3 regions of the Paraburkholderia sp. BR10937 genome follow, and region 2 is predicted to be linked to each of the others. Evidence: predicted binding sites of a transcription regulator. Region 2 holds the regulator's gene; each other region holds the start of a gene.
The links. The regulator HrcA, encoded in region 2, represses chaperone genes, less so after heat shock. The targets are predictions, from matches to a motif close to TTAGCACTCNNNNNNNNNGAGTGCTAA.
Positions count from the first base shown of each region.

Region 1: groES (co-chaperone GroES) is a predicted target of HrcA. The motif match lies at 5,749-5,775, and genes of this name have one in related genera.
Region 3: rpoH (RNA polymerase sigma factor RpoH) is a predicted target of HrcA. The motif match lies at 3,266-3,292, and genes of this name have one in related genera.

Region 1 covers NZ_JBFRCL010000018.1:81,588-88,271, reverse strand. Annotated here, with positions in the region: gene AB4Y44_RS16955 (YqgE/AlgH family protein) at 1-227, opposite strand, end outside; gene AB4Y44_RS16950 (hypothetical protein) at 462-1,982, opposite strand; gene AB4Y44_RS16945 (rubredoxin) at 2,179-2,349, opposite strand; gene AB4Y44_RS16940 (hydroxymethylpyrimidine/phosphomethylpyrimidine kinase) at 2,634-3,479, shown strand; gene groL (chaperonin GroEL) at 3,680-5,320, opposite strand; gene groES (co-chaperone GroES) at 5,365-5,655, opposite strand; gene AB4Y44_RS16925 (hypothetical protein) at 6,494-6,684, shown strand, end outside.
Region 2 covers NZ_JBFRCL010000011.1:112,960-119,643, forward strand. Annotated here, with positions in the region: gene recN (DNA repair protein RecN) at 1-490, opposite strand, end outside; gene AB4Y44_RS11885 (NAD kinase) at 587-1,498, opposite strand; gene hrcA (heat-inducible transcriptional repressor HrcA) at 1,784-2,803, shown strand; gene hemH (ferrochelatase) at 3,009-4,076, shown strand; gene AB4Y44_RS11900 (RNA-binding S4 domain-containing protein) at 4,126-4,533, shown strand; gene grpE (nucleotide exchange factor GrpE) at 5,085-5,672, shown strand; gene dnaK (molecular chaperone DnaK) at 5,913-6,684, shown strand, end outside.
Region 3 covers NZ_JBFRCL010000001.1:110,765-117,448, reverse strand. Annotated here, with positions in the region: gene cydB (cytochrome d ubiquinol oxidase subunit II) at 1-174, opposite strand, end outside; gene AB4Y44_RS00535 (cytochrome ubiquinol oxidase subunit I) at 212-1,798, opposite strand; gene cydP (cytochrome oxidase putative small subunit CydP) at 1,785-2,087, opposite strand; gene rpoH (RNA polymerase sigma factor RpoH) at 2,276-3,211, opposite strand; gene AB4Y44_RS00520 (nuclear transport factor 2 family protein) at 3,787-4,170, shown strand; gene leuA (2-isopropylmalate synthase) at 4,312-5,958, opposite strand; gene AB4Y44_RS00510 (hypothetical protein) at 5,948-6,151, opposite strand; gene ybiB (DNA-binding protein YbiB) at 6,544-6,684, opposite strand, start outside.

The sequences.
Region 1 (6,684 bases), on a different contig from region 2:
TAGACGGGCACGTGCAGGAGCGGCTCGATTTCGAGCTTCAGGTCGATGCGGGAAAAGAGTGCCTCGAGATCGATGTCGGTGGGCCGATTGATGACGAGACCGAGCGCGCCGCGCTCCGAATGATCGCAAAGGTAGACCACCGTTCCTGAAAACGTGGGGTCCGCCATGTTCGGCATGGCGATCAGGAACTGGTTGGTCAGATTGATGCGATCGGTACTCTTGGACATGGTTTGAATTCTAGCAAAGACGATGCGCAATGGCGGCGCGCTGCCAGGCCGGAAGTCGGGCGCCCGATGGCCGCCACGCACTTTGCCAGCCGCTACGCGTTGCGCATTGCAGGGAATAGCTCACTCTAACACGCGCGCGCTGCGCCCTTGCAAGGCAATGGGCCAACGGCGCAAGGCCGGTGCCCGGCGCCTGGGCGGCCAGACGCGCGCCGCCGATCCGCCCGCCCGGTGCATTCAGTGCGCAATGGATTGCGCTGCGGGCTGCGCTGCGGTTGGCGCCACGCCGCCAACGATCGCCGCCCCAAGCGCACGCACCGCGGGCGTGGCGTCGGGCTGCGCGATGCCCGCCGCGACCTTGTGCAGCATGGCGCGCAGCGCCTCACTGGCGTGCTCGATCGCCTCGGCGCCGGGCGCCTGAACCGAGGGCGCGCCGTGCGCCTCGAGCGCCTCGAGCGCCGCGAGCGTTGCCGCGTGTGCGGTGCGCCGCCAGGCGAGGCCGAGGGCATCCGCGAGCTGGCCGACGTGACCGAGCCCGAGCGCCCAGGCCGCCGCACCGATGCGATACGCCGCCTCGGCCGCGACCAGCGCGTCGGCAGGCTCCGCGCCCGCGCCGCGCAACGTCAGCGTGCGTGAGTGCGTGCCGAGCGCGATCATCGCCGCATCGGCAGTCTGCAGAAAATCTTCATACGCGTTGCCGTTCACGACGAGCGCGCCCAGCTCGCGCGTGGGCGCCACGCGCGCCGCGAGCGCGCCGGCCTGCGCGCTGCCGGCTTCCCACAGCGCTTCCGAGGCTTGCGTGCCGGCGATATGCCATTCGACGGTCAAGCCGTAGTCGTGCAGCAAATCGACGTCGACGGTGTCTTCCGCGGCGGCCCCGAAGAGCGCGTAGTCGCGCCATAGCAACGCCAGCGTCGAGCGCACGAGCGTTTGCGGCGCGAAGCGCAGGCCGCGCGCGTGCTCGCCGATCAGCAGATTGCAGCGCGCGTAAAGCCGCCGCACGCCCTCGTCGCCCCATGACGCCACGCCGCGCCGCAGCGCGCGTGCGCACGCGGCGGCAAGTCGCCAGAAGTCGTAGGGATCGGGACTCGATAGCTCGGCCATGCAGGCGTCCATTTCGTCGAATGCCGCGAGCGCGAGCGCGTTGGCCGCCCGGCTGCCGTTGCCAATTTGCGATTTCAGCGCATGCAGCAGCGCCTGCTCGAAGCGCGCGCGCACCTGGCCAAAACGCTGCGCCGGCTGCGGATGCAGCGAAGCGGGCGCGAGCGGCCTGCCCTGCAGCGCCACGTCCTCGTAAGCGAGCGCGATGCCCGGCACGTGCTCCGCCAGTGCGGCCAAGAGCGCATGCTGCCGCGCAAAAAGCGCGGGCGAGCACGCCAGTTCGCGCAGATTGCGGCGCTCGAGCGCGGCGACGAGTTCCTTGAGCGCCTCGCTGAACAAGACGCGGATTTCAGCGTCTTGCACTTCCTCGGGTGCATGGAGCGGCCGCGCGGGCAAGCCCGGCGGCGGCGCGACGGGCACCGGCGCGGCGAGCGCGAGCGGGGAAGCGAGGAGCAGCGTGTCGGCAAAGCGCGCCGCGGCAAGCCAGCCGGCGTCGTGCAGCGTACGGGCGGCCTGGCGCAGCGGCCGGGCCACATCGCGCTGCTCTTCGAGCGCGGCAAGCGCCTGGGCGAGCGCGCCATGCGCGAACGGCACCGCACCGCCGCGCGGATTCGGCAACGCTTCGAACCGCACATCAGAGCTTGAAGGATGACTCATAGGGCAGCGCCGAAAACGTTAGCGGGCCGACCGGGCGGGCAATCTCGACAGTGGCGTCGACGGGAGCATCGACAACCGCGACGGCAAGCGCAAATACGGTGCCCGCCGTTGCGACACCGCACTCCACACCCGCCACACTTCTGGAATCTGCAGCCAGACTGCGCGCCGACTATCGCCAGCTATTTGAGCAACGCGCTCAGATCTGGACCATCTCGAAGTCTTCCTTGCGCGCACCGCACTCAGGACAGGTCCAGTTGATCGGGACATCCTCCCAGCGCGTGCCGGGGGCAATGCCTTCGTCTGGCAAACCGGCTTCTTCATCGTAAATCCAGCCGCAGATCAGGCACATCCAGCTTCTATATTCCATTCTTATGCCGCGTCGAAAAGTCCGAAACCAGTCGGAAAAAAAATCGGGGAAACGAGAGCCATGATGGTACCTTGTTGCCGTTTCCATGCCTAGCAAGAGGAAATCTGGCCTGCACGGGATCAAACAGAATGCGTTGCCGCGAGCGGCTCGTGCGGCGCGGAAAAATCCTCGCGCGCGCCGGGGTCATCCGTCCCCCGGATTCATCGATAAGCCGCATAATTAAAGCATTCGCTTATGACGGCACGGTACGCCGCGCCCGAAGTCCAATCCATCTCGCCACGTTCATGCCCAGCGACACCCCTCCCATCGTCCTCACCTTCGGCCTTTCCGACCCGACCGGCGGCGGCGGACTTCAAGCCGACCTGCTCACGCTCGCCAGCATGGGCTGCCACGGCGTCACCGCGCTGACCGGCTACACGGTGCGCGACTCCGCGGGCTGCGACGAAGTGACCGGGCTCGACCCGGAAACCGTCGCCACCCAGGCGCGCATGCTGCTCGAAGACATGCCGATCGCGGCGTTCAAGGTTGGTGCGGGCGCGCGCGCCGAGGTCGTGAGCTCGATCGCCGAAGTGGTCGCCGACTATGACGACTTGCCGCTCATCCTCGCTCCCGACTTCACGCTCGACGACGAGCACGTGCTCGCCGCCGACGAACTGCGCGAAGCCATGGCCGACCTGCTCGTGCCGCAGACCACGCTGCTCGTGGCCGACTCCGCCACGCTGATCGCGCTCGCACAGCCAGACGGCGACGCGGAAGCGCCCAGCGTCGACGCGGCCATTGCGCATCTGCTCGCCACCGGTTGCGAGTACATCCTCGCGATGGAAACGGGCACGCATCGCGTGGTCAACACGCTGTATTGCGAAGACGGCCAGTTGCGCCAGGATCTGTGGGACCGCTCCACGCAGCCGATGATGGGTGTGACCGACACACTCGGCGCCGCCATCGCCGCGCTGCTTGCCAATGGGCAGGAGCCGCCCGAGGCCGTGCGCGAAGCGCAGGAATATGTGTATCAGGCCGTGCAGAACGCGTTCAGGCCGGGGATGGGCGCGTGGCTGCCCGACCGGTTCTTCTGGGCGCGCAGCAACGATACGGACGCGGACGAAGCCCCGCCCGGCGAAGCGAAACAATAAGACTGCTGCCTGGCCTTCTGCGCGGAGGCCGGCCGTGCAAACCGCACGGACGAAAAAAAACTCGCATCGCTGCGAGTTTTCTTTTCGGGCGAGGGAAACACCCCTCACGGGGCGCTCCCTGCACGTCGATGTAATTTCGGCAAAAGCCTGACTCTGCATGGGACCGGAGTAGGCGCTGAAGCACCAACTCCGGATCGCAATTACATGTCCATGCCCATGCCGCCCATGCCGCCGGGCATGCCGCCGGGCATCGGAGCATCTTCCTTCGGCACTTCAGCAACGGCTGCGTCCGTCGTCAGGAGCAGGCCAGCGACCGAAGCTGCGTTTTGCAGCGCGGTACGCGTGACCTTCGTCGGGTCGACCACGCCGGCTTCCACCAGGTCGCCGTACTCGCCGGTCGCAGCGTTGTAGCCGTAGTTGCCTTGACCAGCAGCAACTGCTGCCACCACGACCGAAGCTTCTTCGCCGCCGTTCGTGACGATCTGGCGCAGCGGCTCTTCCATGGCGCGCAGGACGATCTTGATACCTGCGTCCTGGTCTGCGTTGGCGCCCTTCACGTTGGCGATTGCCGTGCGTGCACGGATCAGCGCAACGCCGCCGCCCGGGACGATGCCTTCTTCAACGGCAGCGCGGGTTGCGTGCAGCGCGTCTTCCACGCGTGCCTTCTTTTCCTTCATTTCGACTTCGGTCGCAGCGCCAACCTTGATCACTGCCACGCCGCCTGCCAGCTTGGCAACGCGCTCTTGCAGCTTTTCACGGTCGTAGTCCGACGTCGCTTCTTCGATCTGCGTGCGGATTTGCTTCACGCGCGCTTCGATGTTCACGGCTTCGCCAGCGCCGTCGATGATCGTCGTGTTTTCCTTGCCCACTTCGATGCGCTTGGCTTGACCCAGTTCGGCCAGCGTTGCCTTTTCGAGCGTGAGGCCGGTTTCTTCCGCGATGACTTGACCGCCGGTCAGGATCGCGATGTCTTCCAGCATGGCCTTGCGACGGTCGCCGAAGCCCGGAGCCTTGACGGCGACGGTCTTCAGGATGCCACGGATGTTGTTGACGACCAGCGTTGCCAGAGCTTCGCCTTCGACGTCTTCAGCGATGATCAGCAGCGGACGGCCAGCCTTCGCGACTTGTTCCAGAACCGGCAGCAGATCACGGATGTTCGAGATCTTCTTGTCGAACAGCAGGACGAACGGGCTTTCCAGCACGGCGACTTGCTTGTCCGGGTTGTTGATGAAGTACGGCGAGAGGTAGCCGCGGTCGAACTGCATACCTTCGACGACTTCCAGCTCGTCTTGCAGCGACTTGCCGTCTTCGACGGTGATCACGCCTTCCTTGCCGACCTTGTCCATCGCTTCAGCGATACGGTCGCCGATCGACGTGTCGCTGTTTGCCGAGATCGAGCCGACTTGAGCGATTTCCTTGTTGGTCGTGCAGGGCTTGCTGACCTTGCGCAGCTCTTCGATTGCTGCTGCGACGGCCTTGTCGATGCCGCGCTTCAGGTCCATCGGGTTCATGCCCGATGCGACGTACTTCATGCCTTCGCGGACGATCGACTGGGCCAGAACCGTAGCCGTCGTCGTGCCGTCACCGGCGTTGTCGCTGGTCTTGGAAGCCACTTCCTTGACCATTTGCGCGCCCATGTTCTGGAGCTTGTCCTTGAGCTCGATTTCCTTTGCGACCGAGACACCGTCCTTGGTGACCGTCGGGCCGCCGAACGAGCGCTCGAGCACCACGTTGCGGCCCTTCGGACCCAGCGTGACCTTCACTGCGTTGGCGAGAATGTTCACGCCTTCAACCATCTTGGAACGGGCGGAATCGCCGAACACGACGTCTTTAGCTGCCATCTTCTAACTCCTTGAATTCTTGAATAGTGAGCGGTGGAATGAACTTACTTGTTCACCACGGCCATGATGTCTTCTTCGCGCATCACGAGCAGTTCGTTGCCATCGACCTTGACGGTCTGGCCAGCGTACTTGCCGAACAGGACGCGATCGCCGACCTTCACGTCGAGCGCGATCTGGGCGCCCTTGTCGTCGCGCTTGCCCGGGCCGACTGCCAGGACTTCGCCTTGATCCGGCTTTTCTGCCGCTGCGTCCGGGATCACGATGCCCGAAGCGGTCTTGGTTTCTTGATCCAGGCGCTTGACGATCACGCGATCATGCAAAGGACGAAGGTTCATGGATAGATCCTCTCTTGATTAGGACTTGAAGCGACTCAAGAAAACCTGGCTGCCGGTAACCGCCAGCCAGAGATGTTGTTAACACCAGAGTTGTTAGCACTCTCATGCGGTGAGTGCTAATTATATGGACGGGGAGTGACAAATTCAAGAAGGGGCGGAATGGGGAATTTCCGTTGAGATTGGTTCGACCCCGGAGGCACTTTTGCTAGTTCAGGTTAGAACTATCGGATGTCGGGCCTGGTGCCACATCGAATTATTCTTCAATTAAAACAATAGGATAGATCGACGCGACATCCGAGCCGACAAGAAGCCGCATGACTCTGGAAGCAACGGCATCCAGCAAGCAGGCCCCGGCCTGCCGGGTCATCCGGGATGCCTCTCGGGGAAATCCCCGATCCTGCCATGATCCGGCGCGATTTATACGCACAACCGGTTTGTTGGCGCCCACTGCTCGCGGGCAGCGCATATGTGCGGTAGGCAACACCGGCAATTAACGGATGAACGGAAAATCACTCATATGATCTTTCGAGCGGCTGCGCCCGGTCAGGCACCGCCGCTCTCCTGCGCATGCAGATCGTGGGTTCCGCGAGGCTTCGCCGATCGCTTCAACGACGATCCTGAACATGCCGAAATGGCGTCGCCATGACGGTGGAACGACAGCATGTCAGCTCAGATGACTCGTAACCAGAGTTTCCCCACACCATGCAAGTTCTGTGGCGGGGCGCTCTATCAGTACGCCGATTCCTGCCCTTACTGCGGCACGGATCGTCCGCTGGATACCGTTGCGCACGCGCGCTCCAAAGCCACGTTGAGAGTCCTCGATTCCGCGGCAGCGTCTATGCCTGCCGTCGCAAAGGTCGCGTTTGCCGGCGCAGCCGCATCCAGTCGCCCCACGGTGCAGGCCGACTATCTGCACTACTATCAACTCGAGCAACACCGCCCGTTCTGGCACACCGGTAAAGGGCGCTTCGCGAAGGGCGTATTGCTCGCCTGGCTCATCGTCGCAATCGCCTACGCTGTGTTTCTCCT
Region 2 (6,684 bases):
ACGCGCGCGTGACGGTGGCGGCGAGATCCGTGAGGCCGGCGTGCGTGTCGAACAGTTCGCGCTGCGCGTCGGGGCGCATGAGTAGCTGGTGCGCATGCTGGCCGTGGATGTCGACGAGCATTTCGCCCAGCTCGCGCAGTTGCGCGAGCGTGGCGGGCGTGCCGTTGATGAAGGCACGCGAGCGCCCGCCGCTGTCCACCACGCGGCGCATCATGACCGTGTGCTCGCCGTCGCCGTTCGTGAGCGCCTGCTCGTCGAGCCAAAGCGCGGCATGCGCGGGCACATCGAACTCGGCGGTGATGTCGGCGCGGGTCTCGCCCGTGCGCACCACGCTCGCGTCGGCGCGTGTGCCGAGCGTGAGGGCGAGGGCGTCGATCAGGATCGACTTGCCCGCGCCCGTTTCGCCGGAAAACACAGTGAAGCCGCTGTCGAATTCGAGGTCGAGCGCGGCGACGATCACGAAGTCGCGAATCGAGAGATGGCGAAGCATGGCGTCTGGTTCTGCTTTTTCTGGGTTGGCTTGGATTACCGTGGGACTGCTGGCTGCATGGCAACGGCCGCGCGCGCTTCACGCGAAGACGCGGGGTTAGTCCTCCGGATCGCCCTGCAGCGAGGGGTGCTCGTTCCAGTGCAGCTTCTTGCGCAGCGTGCGGTAGTAGCTGTAGCCGACCGGGTGCAGGAAGGGCACGGTGTGGCGCGAGCGGCGCACCTCGATCACGTCGTTCAGCTCCAGCGCCGTGAACGACTGCATGTCGAAATTCACGTTGACGTCGCGGCCCGCGACGATCTGGATGCTCACCTTGCAGTCATCGGGCAGCACGATCGGGCGGTTCGAGAGCGCGTGCGGCGCGATCGGCACGAGCACGATGCCTTGCAGCTGCGGATGCAGGATCGGCCCCTGCGACGAGAGCGCGTAGGCGGTCGAGCCCGTGGGCGTCGCGACGATCAGACCGTCGGAGCGCTGGTTGTACATGAAGCGGCCATCCACGTTCACGCGCAGTTCGGCCATGCCCGAAAAGCCGCTACGGTTCACGACCACGTCGTTGAAGGCAAGCGCGTGGTAAATCGGGTCGCCGTCGCGCGTGATGCGCGACTCCAGCAGTGAGCGCTCCTCGCGCTCGAACGAGCCGGCGAGCAGCTGCGGCACGACTTCCTGCATCTCGGAGAACGCGATGTCGGTAATGAAGCCGAGCCGCCCGTGGTTGATGCCGATGAGCGGCGTGCGGTAGGGCGCGAGCTGGCGGCCGATGCCGAGCATCGTGCCGTCGCCGCCGAGCACGACGGCCACGTCCGCGCGCGCGCCGATTTCGGCCGGCTGCAGCGCGGGATAGCCCTGCGCGCCAATTTCCTCCGCGGTCTGCGCTTCGAATACGACTTCGAAGCCGCGCTTCGAAATGGTCTGGGCGAGCGCCGTCAGCGGCTCGGCAATGCCTGGCGTATTGCTGCGCCCAACGAGCGCAACCGTCTTGAACTGGCTCTGGATCTTCTGGATCTGCATGCCGGCATTACACCATAGTCAGGTCACGAAAAGAACCTGGCGCAAGCCGGGCGCGGCCCGCCAGGCCTTGCGCGCTGCGCCCTTCAGCCCGAAGCCGGTGACACGGCGATGACACCGCGCCAGATACCGGGCGAGGGGGCGTGCGATGTGGCGTGCGATGTGGCGTGCAATCCGCCCGGCGACGGCGGCCGAAACCCGCCCCACCCCGCGCTGCAGGCCTGCCCGCCGGGCCCGGCATGGCGGCGTACTCGCGGCCAAAGCGCCATTAGGCTAAAATTTTGAGTCATGCTAGATCCCCGCGCACAAACCCTCCTCAAGACGCTGATCGAGCGCTACATCGCCGAAGGTCAGCCGGTCGGCTCGCGCACGCTGTCGCGCTATTCCGGCCTGGAACTGAGCCCGGCGACGATCCGCAACGTCATGTCGGACCTCGAGGAGCTGGGTCTCGTGTCCAGCCCGCATACCTCGGCCGGGCGTGTGCCCACGCCGCGCGGCTATCGCCTGTTCGTCGACACCATGCTCACCGTCGAGCCCAGCTCCGACGACGACGCGCTCACGCGCGCGGTGAAGACCACGCTGCGCCCCGGCGAGCCGCAGAAAGTCGTGGCGGCCGCCGCCAGCGTGCTGTCGAACCTCTCGCAGTTCGCGGGCGTGGTGCTGACGCCCCGGCGCAGCCACGTGTTCAAGCAGATCGAGTTCATGCGCCTGTCCGACAAGCGCATCCTGCTCATCATCGTGACGCCCGAAGGCGACGTGCAGAACCGCATCATGGCGACGCAGCGCGACTTCACGCCTTCCGAGCTCATCGAAGCCTCCAATTACATCAACGCGCACTTCGCGGGCCTGTCGTTCGACGAGGTGCGCCGCCGCCTGCGCGAGGAAATCGACGCGCTGCGCGGCGACATGACCACGCTCATGCACGCGGCCGTGACTGCGAGCACCGAAGAGCCCGAAGGCGGCGATACCCTGCTCATTTCCGGCGAGCGCAACCTGCTCGAAGTGGCCGACCTTTCTTCGGACATGGCGCGCCTGCGCAAGCTGTTCGACGTGTTCGACCAGAAAACCAGTCTCCTGCAGCTGCTCGACGTCTCGAGCCACGCGCAGGGCGTGCAGATTTTCATTGGCGGCGAGTCGCAACTCGTGCCGATCGAGGAAATGAGCGTGGTGACGGCTCCCTACGAGGTGAACGGCAAGATCGTCGGCACGCTCGGCGTGATCGGGCCGACGCGCATGGCGTACAACCGGGTGATTCCGATCGTCGACATCACCGCGCGCCTGCTCTCGCTCACGCTGAGCCAGAACTGAGCGCCGCATCGGGCACAGCGGGCATCGGGCACCCCCGCCTTTCCGACGATCATCCCCGAAAGGCATGGCCCGCGCCATCGGCCGGATGGCCAACGTGCGGCGGGGCGCTGCGTCGCGGCTGCGGTTTGGCCCGCCAGGACCGCCCGCTATAATGCTTGTTTCATGCAACCGTTGCTGCGCATTCGCGCGGCGCCACTGATCGCCTATGCGTTTCGACCTGGAGCGGCCTTCGCAGTCCGCCGCGGCGCATCGCGTCGCCGTGCTGCTCATCAACCTGGGCACGCCGGACGCGCCCACGCCGCGCGCCGTGCGCCGCTATCTCGCGCAGTTTCTGTCCGATCCGCGCGTGGTCGAGATTCCGGCGCCGATCTGGCAGGTCATCCTGCGCACGCTGATCCTGCCGTTTCGCGGCCGCTCGTCGGCGAAGAAGTACGCGGCGGTCTGGACGCCCGAGGGTTCGCCGCTGCGCGTGCACACGCAGAAGCAGACCGACGGCCTGCGCCACCTGCTGCAGATCAACGACTACACGGTCCTCGTCGATTACGCGATGCGCTACGGCACGCCCGACATCCCGGCGATGCTGAACCAGCTCAAGCTGGCGGGCGCGGAACGCATCCTGCTCATGCCGATGTACCCGCAGTACTCGGCGTCGACCACGGCCACGGCGTTCGATGCGGCCTTCGTCGCGCTGCGCCGCATGCGCAACCAGCCGGAAATCCGCACGGTGCGCGGCTATCACGACCATCCGGCGTATATCGCGGCGCTCGCGGCGCAGGTGCACCAGTACTGGCACGCGCACGGCAAACCCAATTTCGCGGCGGGCGACCGGCTCGTGCTGAGTTTTCACGGCGTGCCGAGCCGCACGCTCGATCTGGGCGACCCGTACCACGACCAGTGCCAGCAAACGGCCGCGCTCCTCATGCACGCGCTGGAGCTGACGCCGGTCGAATGCCGGGTGACTTTCCAGTCGCGCTTTGGGCGGGCGCAGTGGCTCCAGCCGTACACGGCGCCCACGCTGCGGGAACTGGGCGCGGGCGGCGTGCGGCGGGCGGACGTGTTCTGCCCCGGTTTCACGGCGGACTGCCTGGAAACCATCGAGGAAATCGGCATGGAAGTGCGCGACGAGTTCCTGCACGGCGGCGGCAAGGAGTTTCACCGCATTGCGTGCCTGAATGCCTCGCCGGCGTGGATCGCGGCGCTAGGCGAGATTGTTGCGCAGCACCTGCAGGGCTGGCCCGTGCAGGCCGCGGCGCCGGCAGGCGCGGTGGCCTGACCGGGCGAGTCGAGCGTGAACTGAGCGGCGCACATCCGGAAAGCTTCTGATGAACTACAAGATTTCGACCGAACCTGGCGCGCGGCTGCGCATCGATAAATGGTTATGGGCGGCGCGTTTCTTCAAGACGCGCTCGCTCGCCTCCGACGCCGTGGGCAAGGGGCGCGTGCGCATCGGCGGCGACGCCGTGAAGGCGTCGAAGGACGTGCGCGTGGGCGACCTCGTCGAAATCGAGATCGATCACGTGGTCTGGGAGGTGCAGGTATTGGGTATTTGCGAGATGCGCGGACCCGCCAGCATCGCGCAGACGCTTTATGCGGAAACCGAGGCCGGGCGCGAGAGGCGCGCGGCGGAGCAGGACCGGCGCCGGCTCTTTCGCGAACCGGCTGCCGTGTTGCAGGGCAGGCCGACCAAGCGCGACCGCCGCACTATCGACAAATTTTCGCGTGAGGGTTGAAGAGCGCTTCCATCGTCGCGTGCACGCCCCCGTATTCCGTCGTGTTTTCGTTCACGGCGCCCGACATGCAGATGGTCGTAGTTCCGGCGATGAGTACCAGAGCGACCACCGATATGGCAAAGGTCAGTTTCACGGTACTCCCCTTGGGATCGCAGCAAAACGGCCAGTTTCGGAGCCCGGTTAGCGTTTTTATGCGCGGCGATGCCGCTAAAAAATGTGCTGACCGTGGGCCCATTCGGTGCGGTGCCAGGCTCAGGGTAAACGCGCCATGAGCAGCACCTGTTCCTGAGTGTAGGTCAGGGATGTCCCTTACTCAATTTCATTTTTGCGGCGCTGCAGTAATGGTTGTTACGAGCGATTTCGCGGCCTGGATGTCTGCATAAAAAAGCCGCAATAGCCCCTTGAAACAAGCGATCCGGCACCCATGTGCAGTCGCAATGTACGAAGCCTCTGTCGCGTCGGCGCAACGACGGTCGGCGCAGCAGAGCGGGTTGCGTAAAGGCGCCCGCAGCTTTGTTCCCCTTTTTCACTATTCAACGACGTTCAGCGACATGGAAAACACGCAAGAGAACCCGACGAGCCAGAACCCCACGCCCGCGGACGAGGCGTCGCAGGCAGCCCAGCCCCAGGCGGCTGAAGCGGTCGAGCAGGCAGCCCAAGGCGGCGTGGACCAGAACGCTGCGGCGCTTGCCGAGGCCGCACTGGCCGAAGCCCAGGCGAAGATCGCCGAATTGCAGGACGCCTTCGTCCGCGCCAAGGCCGAGACCGAGAACGTGCGCCGCCGCGCGCAGGAAGACGTCGCCAAGGCGCACAAGTTCGCGATCGAAAACTTCGCCGAGCACCTGCTGCCGGTGATGGACAGCCTCGAAGCCGCACTCGCCCATAACTCGGACGACCTCGCCAAGGTCAACGAAGGCGTCGAGCTCACGCTCAAGCAACTCACCGGCGCGCTCGAGAAGGGCAAGGTCGTCGCCATCAACCCTGTGGGCGAGAAGTTCGACCCGCACCGTCACCAGGCCATCTCGGTGGTGCCGTCCGAACAGGAAGCGAACACGGTGGTCAGCGTGCTGCAAAAGGGCTATGTGATCGCCGACCGCGTGCTGCGTCCGGCGCTCGTGACCGTTTCGGCACCGAAGTAAGAAAGATGTAAGTCACGCGACGGCCTGAGGGAAGCAAAAAAGGCCCGCGATTGAAAAAAATGATGGAACGCATAGCCCAAACCCCTTGAAATCGCCGTAACGGCACTTATTTGGGCAGCAGTTCCGTATTGAAGTGGACGCCAGCCGCGCACAAGGGAAAACGCGGCTCGAGCATGCAGTTACCTGCGCAGCGCGAAAGCGGCGTCCGCACAGCGACCAAATTCTGGAGATTTGACAAAAATGGGCAAAATCATTGGTATCGACCTCGGCACCACCAACTCGTGCGTGGCGCTGATGGAAGGCAATCAGGTCAAGGTGATCGAGAACTCGGAAGGCGCCCGTACGACGCCGTCGATCATCGCCTACATGGACGACAACGAAGTGCTGGTCGGCGCACCGGCCAAGCGCCAGTCGGTCACCAACCCGAAGAACACGCTGTACGCGGTCAAGCGCCTGATCGGCCGCCGCTTCGAAGAGAAGGAAGTGCAGAAGGACATCGGCCTGATGCCCTACAAGATCGTCAAGCACGACAACGGCGACGCCTGGGTCGAAGCGCACGGCACGAAGCTCGCGCCGTCGCAGGTTTCGGCCGAAGTGCTGCGCAAGATGAAGAAGACCGCTGAAGACTACCTCGGCGAGCCGGTCACCGAAGCCGTGATCACGGTTCCCGCGTACTTCAACGACAGCCAGCGTCAGGCCACCAAGGACGCCGGCCGCATCGCCGGTCTGGAAGTCAAGCGCATCATCAACGAGCCGACGGCAGCCGCACTCGCGTTCGGTCTGGACAAGGCCGAAAAGGGCGACCGCAAGATCGCCGTGTTCGACCTCGGCGGCGGCACGTTCGACATCTCGATCATCGAAATCGCGGATGTCGACGGCGAAATGCAGTTCGAAGTGCTCTCGACCAACGGCGACACGTTCCTCGGCGGTGAAGACTTCGACCAGCGCATCATCGATTACATCATCGGCGAGTTCAAGAAAGAGCAGGGCGTCGACCTCTCGAAGGACGTGC
Region 3 (6,684 bases), on a different contig from region 2:
GCCTTCCCACGTCGCGCCGACCGCGTTGATGACGATGCGGCGCTCCTCGTCGGTCTTGCCGACGAAGGGCAGCAGCACGGCCGCACCCATGTCGAAGCCGTCGGTGAGCGCAAAGCCGATCAGCAGCACGCCGATCAGCACCCACCAGATCAACTTGAGCGTTGCGTAGTCCATGGCGTGTTTCCTCGCGTCTTTCGGTGTCCTGCAGCGATCACGAGACCTTGCCGCTGGTGGCCAGCGCGGCCGTCTGCTCGTGGAAGTAGCGGCCGGTATGCAGCGACGAAGGCCCGAGGCGCGCGTACTTGAACATCAGCGTGATCTCGATGATGAAGAGCAGCGTGTAGAAGATCACGAATCCCGCGATGCTCAGCATCACGTCGCCGGGTGCGAGGCTCGATGCCGAAAGACGCGTGGGCAGCACTTCCGCGATGGTCCACGGCTGGCGGCCGGTCTCCGCGACGACCCAACCGAACTCGGCGGCGAGCCACGGCAGCGGGATCGCCACCAGCGCCCAGCCGAGGAACCAGCGGCGGCTGTTCTTGAGCAGCGAGCGCTGCGCACAGAACCAGAAGGCGAGTACGAAGGTCACGAGAAAGAGGATGCCGAGACCCACCATCACGCGGAACGACCAGAACACAGGCGCCACGGCCGGAATCGCCGTTCGCGACGCGGCCCTGATCTGCTCGGAAGTCGCGTCGACCACGTTCGGCGTGAACCGCTTCAAGAGCAGGCCGTAGCCGAGATCGGCCTTGTGCGCCTCGAACACGTCGCGCGTTTCGGTGTCGGCGGTGCCTTCCTTCATCTTTTGCAGCGCGGCGTAGGCGAGCATGCCATTGCGGATGCGCACTTCGGCGCGGCCCATCAGGTCTTTCAGGCCGATTACGGGCGTGTCGATCGAGCGCGTGGCGATGATGCCCATCAGCCAGGGAATGCGGATCGCGTAGTCGGTGCGTTCTTCCTTCTGGTTCGGCAGTCCGAACAGCGTGAACGGCGCGGGGGCGGGCGCGGTCTCCCATTCAGACTCGATGGCGGCGAGCTTGACCTGCTGCACGACGCCATCGGTGTAGCCCGATTCGTCGCCGAGGATCAGCACGCATAGCGTGGACGCAAGGCCGAAGCCCGCGGCGATCGCGTACGAGCGCAGCGCGAACTCGACGTCGCGCCGGCGCAGCAGGTACCACGACGAAATGCCGAGCACGAACATCGACGCCGTCACATAGCCGGCCGAAACCGTGTGCACGAACTTCACCTGCGCGACGGGGTTGAAGATCACCGCGAACAGGCTGGTGAGTTCCATGCGCATGGTTTCGTAGTTGAACGATGCGCCCACGGGGTTCTGCATCCAGCCGTTGGCAATGAGAATCCACAGCGCCGAGAGGTTCGAGCCGAGCGCGACGAGAAACGTGGTGAAGAGGTGCGCGCCTTTTGACAGCCGATTCCAGCCGAAGAAGAACACCCCGACAAAGGTCGATTCGAGGAAGAACGCCGCGAGCCCTTCCACGGCGAGCGGCACGCCGAAAATGTCGCCTACATAGTGCGAGTAGTACGACCAGTTGGTGCCGAACTGGAACTCCATCGTGAGGCCGGTGGTGACGCCCATCGCGAAATTGATGGCGAAGAGCTTGCCCCAGAACTGCGTCATGTCCTTGTAGATCTCCTTGCCGGTCATCACATAGACGGACTCCATGATGACGAGCAGCCACGAGAGGCCGAGCGTGAGGGGCACGAACAGGAAGTGGTAGAGCGCGGTAATGGCGAACTGAAGACGCGAGAGTTCCACCGATTCAATCGTGGGCATGACGGTCTCCTCGCGGGGGCGGCATGGTCTGGGATTGGGAAACTGACGGCTTGAGCGCCGTAGACTCGGGCACGGCCAGGATGGCGTGCGCGACAGCGGCAGGCGGCATGTTCATGTCTTCTGCCTGCGGGTGATTGAAGAACGCGTATTTGAGTGCCATCAAGAGGACGAGCTTGATGGCGAGAACGAGGGCAATATCGCGCGCGAAGGTGGGGCCGCGCATCCACTGGAGGATGCGCGTGCGCAGCAGCGACGATGTGCGCTGGCGTTGACCGGATGCCGGGATCATGACGACGGGTGCCCTCGAACGCGTTACGAGGCCAGGCCGCGGCGCGGCGTCTGGCTCACCACCTCGAAATCATCTTAGGGTGGAATCAGCGAGGCCGGTACGAAGGTGCGCAGCGTGTGGTGCGCGCAAAAGAAAAACCCCGTTCGCGGGAACGGGGTTTTCGGTGTGGCGTGAAGACCTGGCGACGCTTATGCGTAGTCGGCGAGCGCGGTGCGCATCTTCTTCATGGCGCTCGCCTCGATCTGGCGAATGCGCTCGGCCGAAACGCCGAACTCGTCGGCCAGTTCGTGCAGGGTCGAGCCGCCCGAACCGTCGTCGTCCACGTTGAGCCAGCGCGCCTCGATGATGCGGCGGCTGCGTGCGTCGAGCGCTTCCAGCGCGCTCGCAATGCCGTCCGACTGCAGGCGGTCGCGCGAGCGCGCGGCGAGCACGGCGCTCGGCTCGCTGTGCGAGTCGGCCAGCCAGGCGATCGGGGCGAACGACTCCTCGCCGTCTTCGGTCTGGCCTTCGAGCGCGATGTCGGCGCCCGAGAGGCGCGTTTCCATCTCCACGACCTCTTCGCGCTTCACGTTCAGTTCCTGCGCGAGGCCGTCGATTTCCTCCGGCGTGAACGACTGCAGGCCCTGCTTGTGGCTGCGCAGGTTGAAGAACAGCTTGCGCTGCGCCTTGGTCGTGGCGACCTTCACCATGCGCCAGTTGCGCAGGATGTACTCGTGGATCTCAGCCTTGATCCAGTGCATGGCGTACGACACGAGGCGCACGTTCTGCTCGGGGTCGAAGCGCTTCACGGCCTTCATCAGGCCGATGTTGCCTTCCTGGATCAGGTCGGCGTGCGGCAGGCCGTAGCCGAGATAATTGCGCGCGATCGACACCACGAGACGCAGGTGCGACAGCACCAGGCGGCGCGCGCTTTCAAGATTGTTCTGCTCGCGAAACTCGGTCGCGAACTGACGCTCTTCTTGCGGCGTCAGCATCGGGATCCGGTTCACGGCCTGAATATAGGCGTCGATGTTGCCCAGCTGGCCGGGCAACAGGGAAGCATTCGCGAGCGCCAATGAGCCCCCGGCCTTGGCCGACGACGGGCTCAGCGTACTCGGAAGGGTCATGGTCATTGCGTTGCTCACGTAGCGAACTCCTCAGAATCTTGCAAAAGTCAGACACCGACTCCACGGTGGATGTTAGCACTCTGAATCCCCGAGTGCTAACACTTGGAGTCTGTAGGGGCTTCAAGGTTCCTTGATTCCTATCGAAATGGTTGTATCGATAGATTACACTAAACGCCGGCGGTCAAGCAGGGCGGGGCCTGGCGCCCGGCGCAGGCCCGCGCAGGGGGCAGGCCGAAGGAACACTCTAGAACAGGGCAGCAGTCCAGCGCGAGGGCGCGGAAAATAAAGGGTGGAATCAGCGACGCTCGAAGGACCGCGGAGCGCCTGGACCTTGCCACGGAATCTGACAAATAGACATCGGACAAAGACGAAAGTGCTGCGCTGCGACATCCGGGCGCGGCCGCCGGAATGTCGCTGTCGCCACGCGCGGTTTTCACCGGGCGCGTGGCGTATGCAGCATACATGGAGGCGATGTCTTTGATCGCAAGTATCCTTGCGCCAAAACCTGGTATAAATTTCAGCCAGACGTATGCAGAAAATCTTCGGCGTAGATCTGCGCTCAGGCGCGGACCGACGCGCAAGGGGCTCGAGCGATGGCGGCAAAACTAATCGATGCGATTCGCGGACTTGAGCGCGAGCGCTTTCGCGCGATGGTCGACGGCGACGGCACGTCGCTGGACCAGTTGCTGTCCGATCAAGCGACCTTCGTGCACACCAACGGCAAACGCGAGACCAAGCAGCAGTTCATCGAGGCGATCACGGCGGGCCGCCGCCGCTACCGCCAGATCGAGATCCAGTCGCAGGACGTGCTGCACGCGGGCAACGAGGCCTGCGTGGTCTCCGGCCGCGTGCTCATCGAGATGGAGGCGAACAACGGTGCGCTGCTCTTTCCGATTGCCTATACGGCGATCCAGACGCAGGAAGGGGGCCACTGGCGTCTGCTCGCGTGGCAGGCGACGCGTTGCGCGATCGAGTGACGACCGGTAAGTCCGCTCGCTGAAACGCCGCGTAGGCGCTTCAGGCGCACGCCGGCGGCCCGTTTTGCCGCCGGCGCTCAACAATGCCGCCGATTTCCCTGCTCAAACTCAAACTGCTTCGCGCACCGCGTGCGGAAGGCGTCAGGCCGCCGCGCGCCGATCCATTTGCGGCCAGGTCGCGCGATTCACCGCGCTGACGACTGCCGCGACGCACGCATGGACCGCGTCTTCGCCCACGCCCACACCGTGGCGCAACGGCTGGCCGCCCACGCGCGCGCCGACGAACACGGCCGTGCTGCCCTGCGAGGTGCGCTCGGTCTCGAACGACGTGATTTCGATGCGCTCGCCGGCGAGTGCCGCGATGGCAGCGGCAACAGCTTGCGCATGTGCTTCGTCGCTGCTCGTGGCAGCCGGCATGGCCACATCACGGCCTTCCCAGCGCACGCGACCCGAACCGGCGTTGGCAGCCGGCCCGCGCGTCTCGAAGTACTCGCGCGCGAACAGTGTGCAGACCGCATCGCCCGTGATTTCCTCGCCAGACGTATCGGCGACGCTCTGCACGGCGTGGCTGAACTCGATCTGCACGCGGCGCGGCGGCGTGAAGCCCATGCCGCGCTCGAGCAGATAGGTCGCGCCACCCTTGCCCGACTGGCTGTTCACGCGGATCACCGCGTCGTAGCTGCGGCCGAGGTCGGCGGGATCGATCGGCAGATACGGCACTTCCCAGACGGCGTCGGGCTGCTGCTGCGCGAAGCCCTTGCGGATCGCGTCCTGGTGCGAGCCCGAGAACGCGGTGAACACGAGGTCGCCCGCGTACGGGTGGCGCGGATGCACGGGCAACTGGTTGCAGCGCTCGACCACGCGGCGCACGGCGTCGATGTCGGAGAAGTCGAGGCCCGGGTCGATGCCCTGGGTGTAGAGGTTCATCGCGAGCGTGACGAGATCGACGTTGCCGGTGCGCTCGCCGTTGCCGAACAGGCAGCCTTCGATCCGGTCCGCGCCCGCGAGCAGCGCCATTTCAGCGGCGGCCACCGCCGTGCCGCGGTCGTTGTGCGGATGCACCGACAGCACGATGCTGTCGCGGTAGGCGAGATTGCGGTCCATCCACTCGATCTGGTCGGCGTAGACGTTGGGCATCGCCGCTTCGACGGTCGCCGGAAGATTCACGATCATCTTGTGATCGCGCGTCGGGCGCCACGTCTGGGCCACCGCGTCGCAGACTTCGCGCGCGAAAGTCAGCTCGGTCATGCTGAAGGTTTCGGGCGAATACTGGTAAGTCCAGTGAGTTTGCGGGTTTTTATCGGCATGTTCGCGGATGATGCGCGTGCCTTCGACTGCGAGCGCTTTCACTTCCTCCTTCGACTGGCCGAACACGATCTTGCGGAACGACGGGCAGATCGCGTTGTAGAGGTGGACGATGGCGCGCGGCACGCCTTCGAGCGCTTCGAACGTGCGCGCGATCAATTCTTCGCGCGACTGCACGAGCACTTCGATCGTCACGTCGTCGGGAATGCGTTTTTCGGCGATCAGCTTGCGCACGAAATCGAAGTCGGTCTGCGAAGCGGACGGAAAGCCGACTTCGATTTCCTTGAAACCGGTCGCGACGAGCATTTCGAAGAATTCGGTCTTCTGCTCGATGCTCATCGGCTCGATCAGCGACTGGTTGCCGTCGCGCAGGTCGGTGCTCATCCAGATCGGCGCGCGCTCGACGGTGCGCGTCGGCCATTTGCGGCCGTTCAAACGGATGGCGGGGAAGGGGCGGTACTTCTCGGCGGGATTACGCAACATGACGAGCCTCGTTCTTCATGGTGTCGTTTGCGATGGCGGTCGGCAGCGGGCGGTTGGCGGGCTGGCGACGGAGCACGATGCGCGAAACTTCACGCGTACGGGCGGCAACCTCGGACGCGAAGAAGACGGCCACGGTGACGGCGGTAACCGGCGCGGCGAAAGCGGACGTGAACGATGCCCATGCAACGTGCATTTTGACCTCGCGACTCGTCCGAACGGTAAGCGGACGAATGCAGACGACAGGTTGTAGAGATACTGCGGATTTGGGGTACTGCGAGAACTGCTTTGGGAGGACCGCGGTGACCGGAGGAGGAGGTCGTTGCGGCGCTACACCAGCTTTAGGCCAGGCGTAGCGATAGGGCCGATAGTCGGCCGAGGGTAATTCGGAGGGTGTTCGGGTAGGAACGCATTTGTCCAATGTAAATCAGGGCGGACGCGCGTGTCAACAGCGAATTTGCAGATTGACCGCGTGAAGATGCGTGGAGATGGCCGACGAAGCGCGCCGATGCGCTAGTGGCGGAGCGCGCGGGTCGCCCGCCCCGCATGGCTTTCAGTGGATTGGGCGACGTGTTTCGGGTTCGATCGTCAGCGCTTCGCGATGCGCTTGATCGTCTCGATCTGGCGCGTGATCGCATCCGGCGCCGGCGCTTCGCCGCGCAACACGGCGTCGATCCAGGCGGCCGTCGTGGGCGCGTCGCGGCCTTCGGGGAGATCGATTTCGGGCGC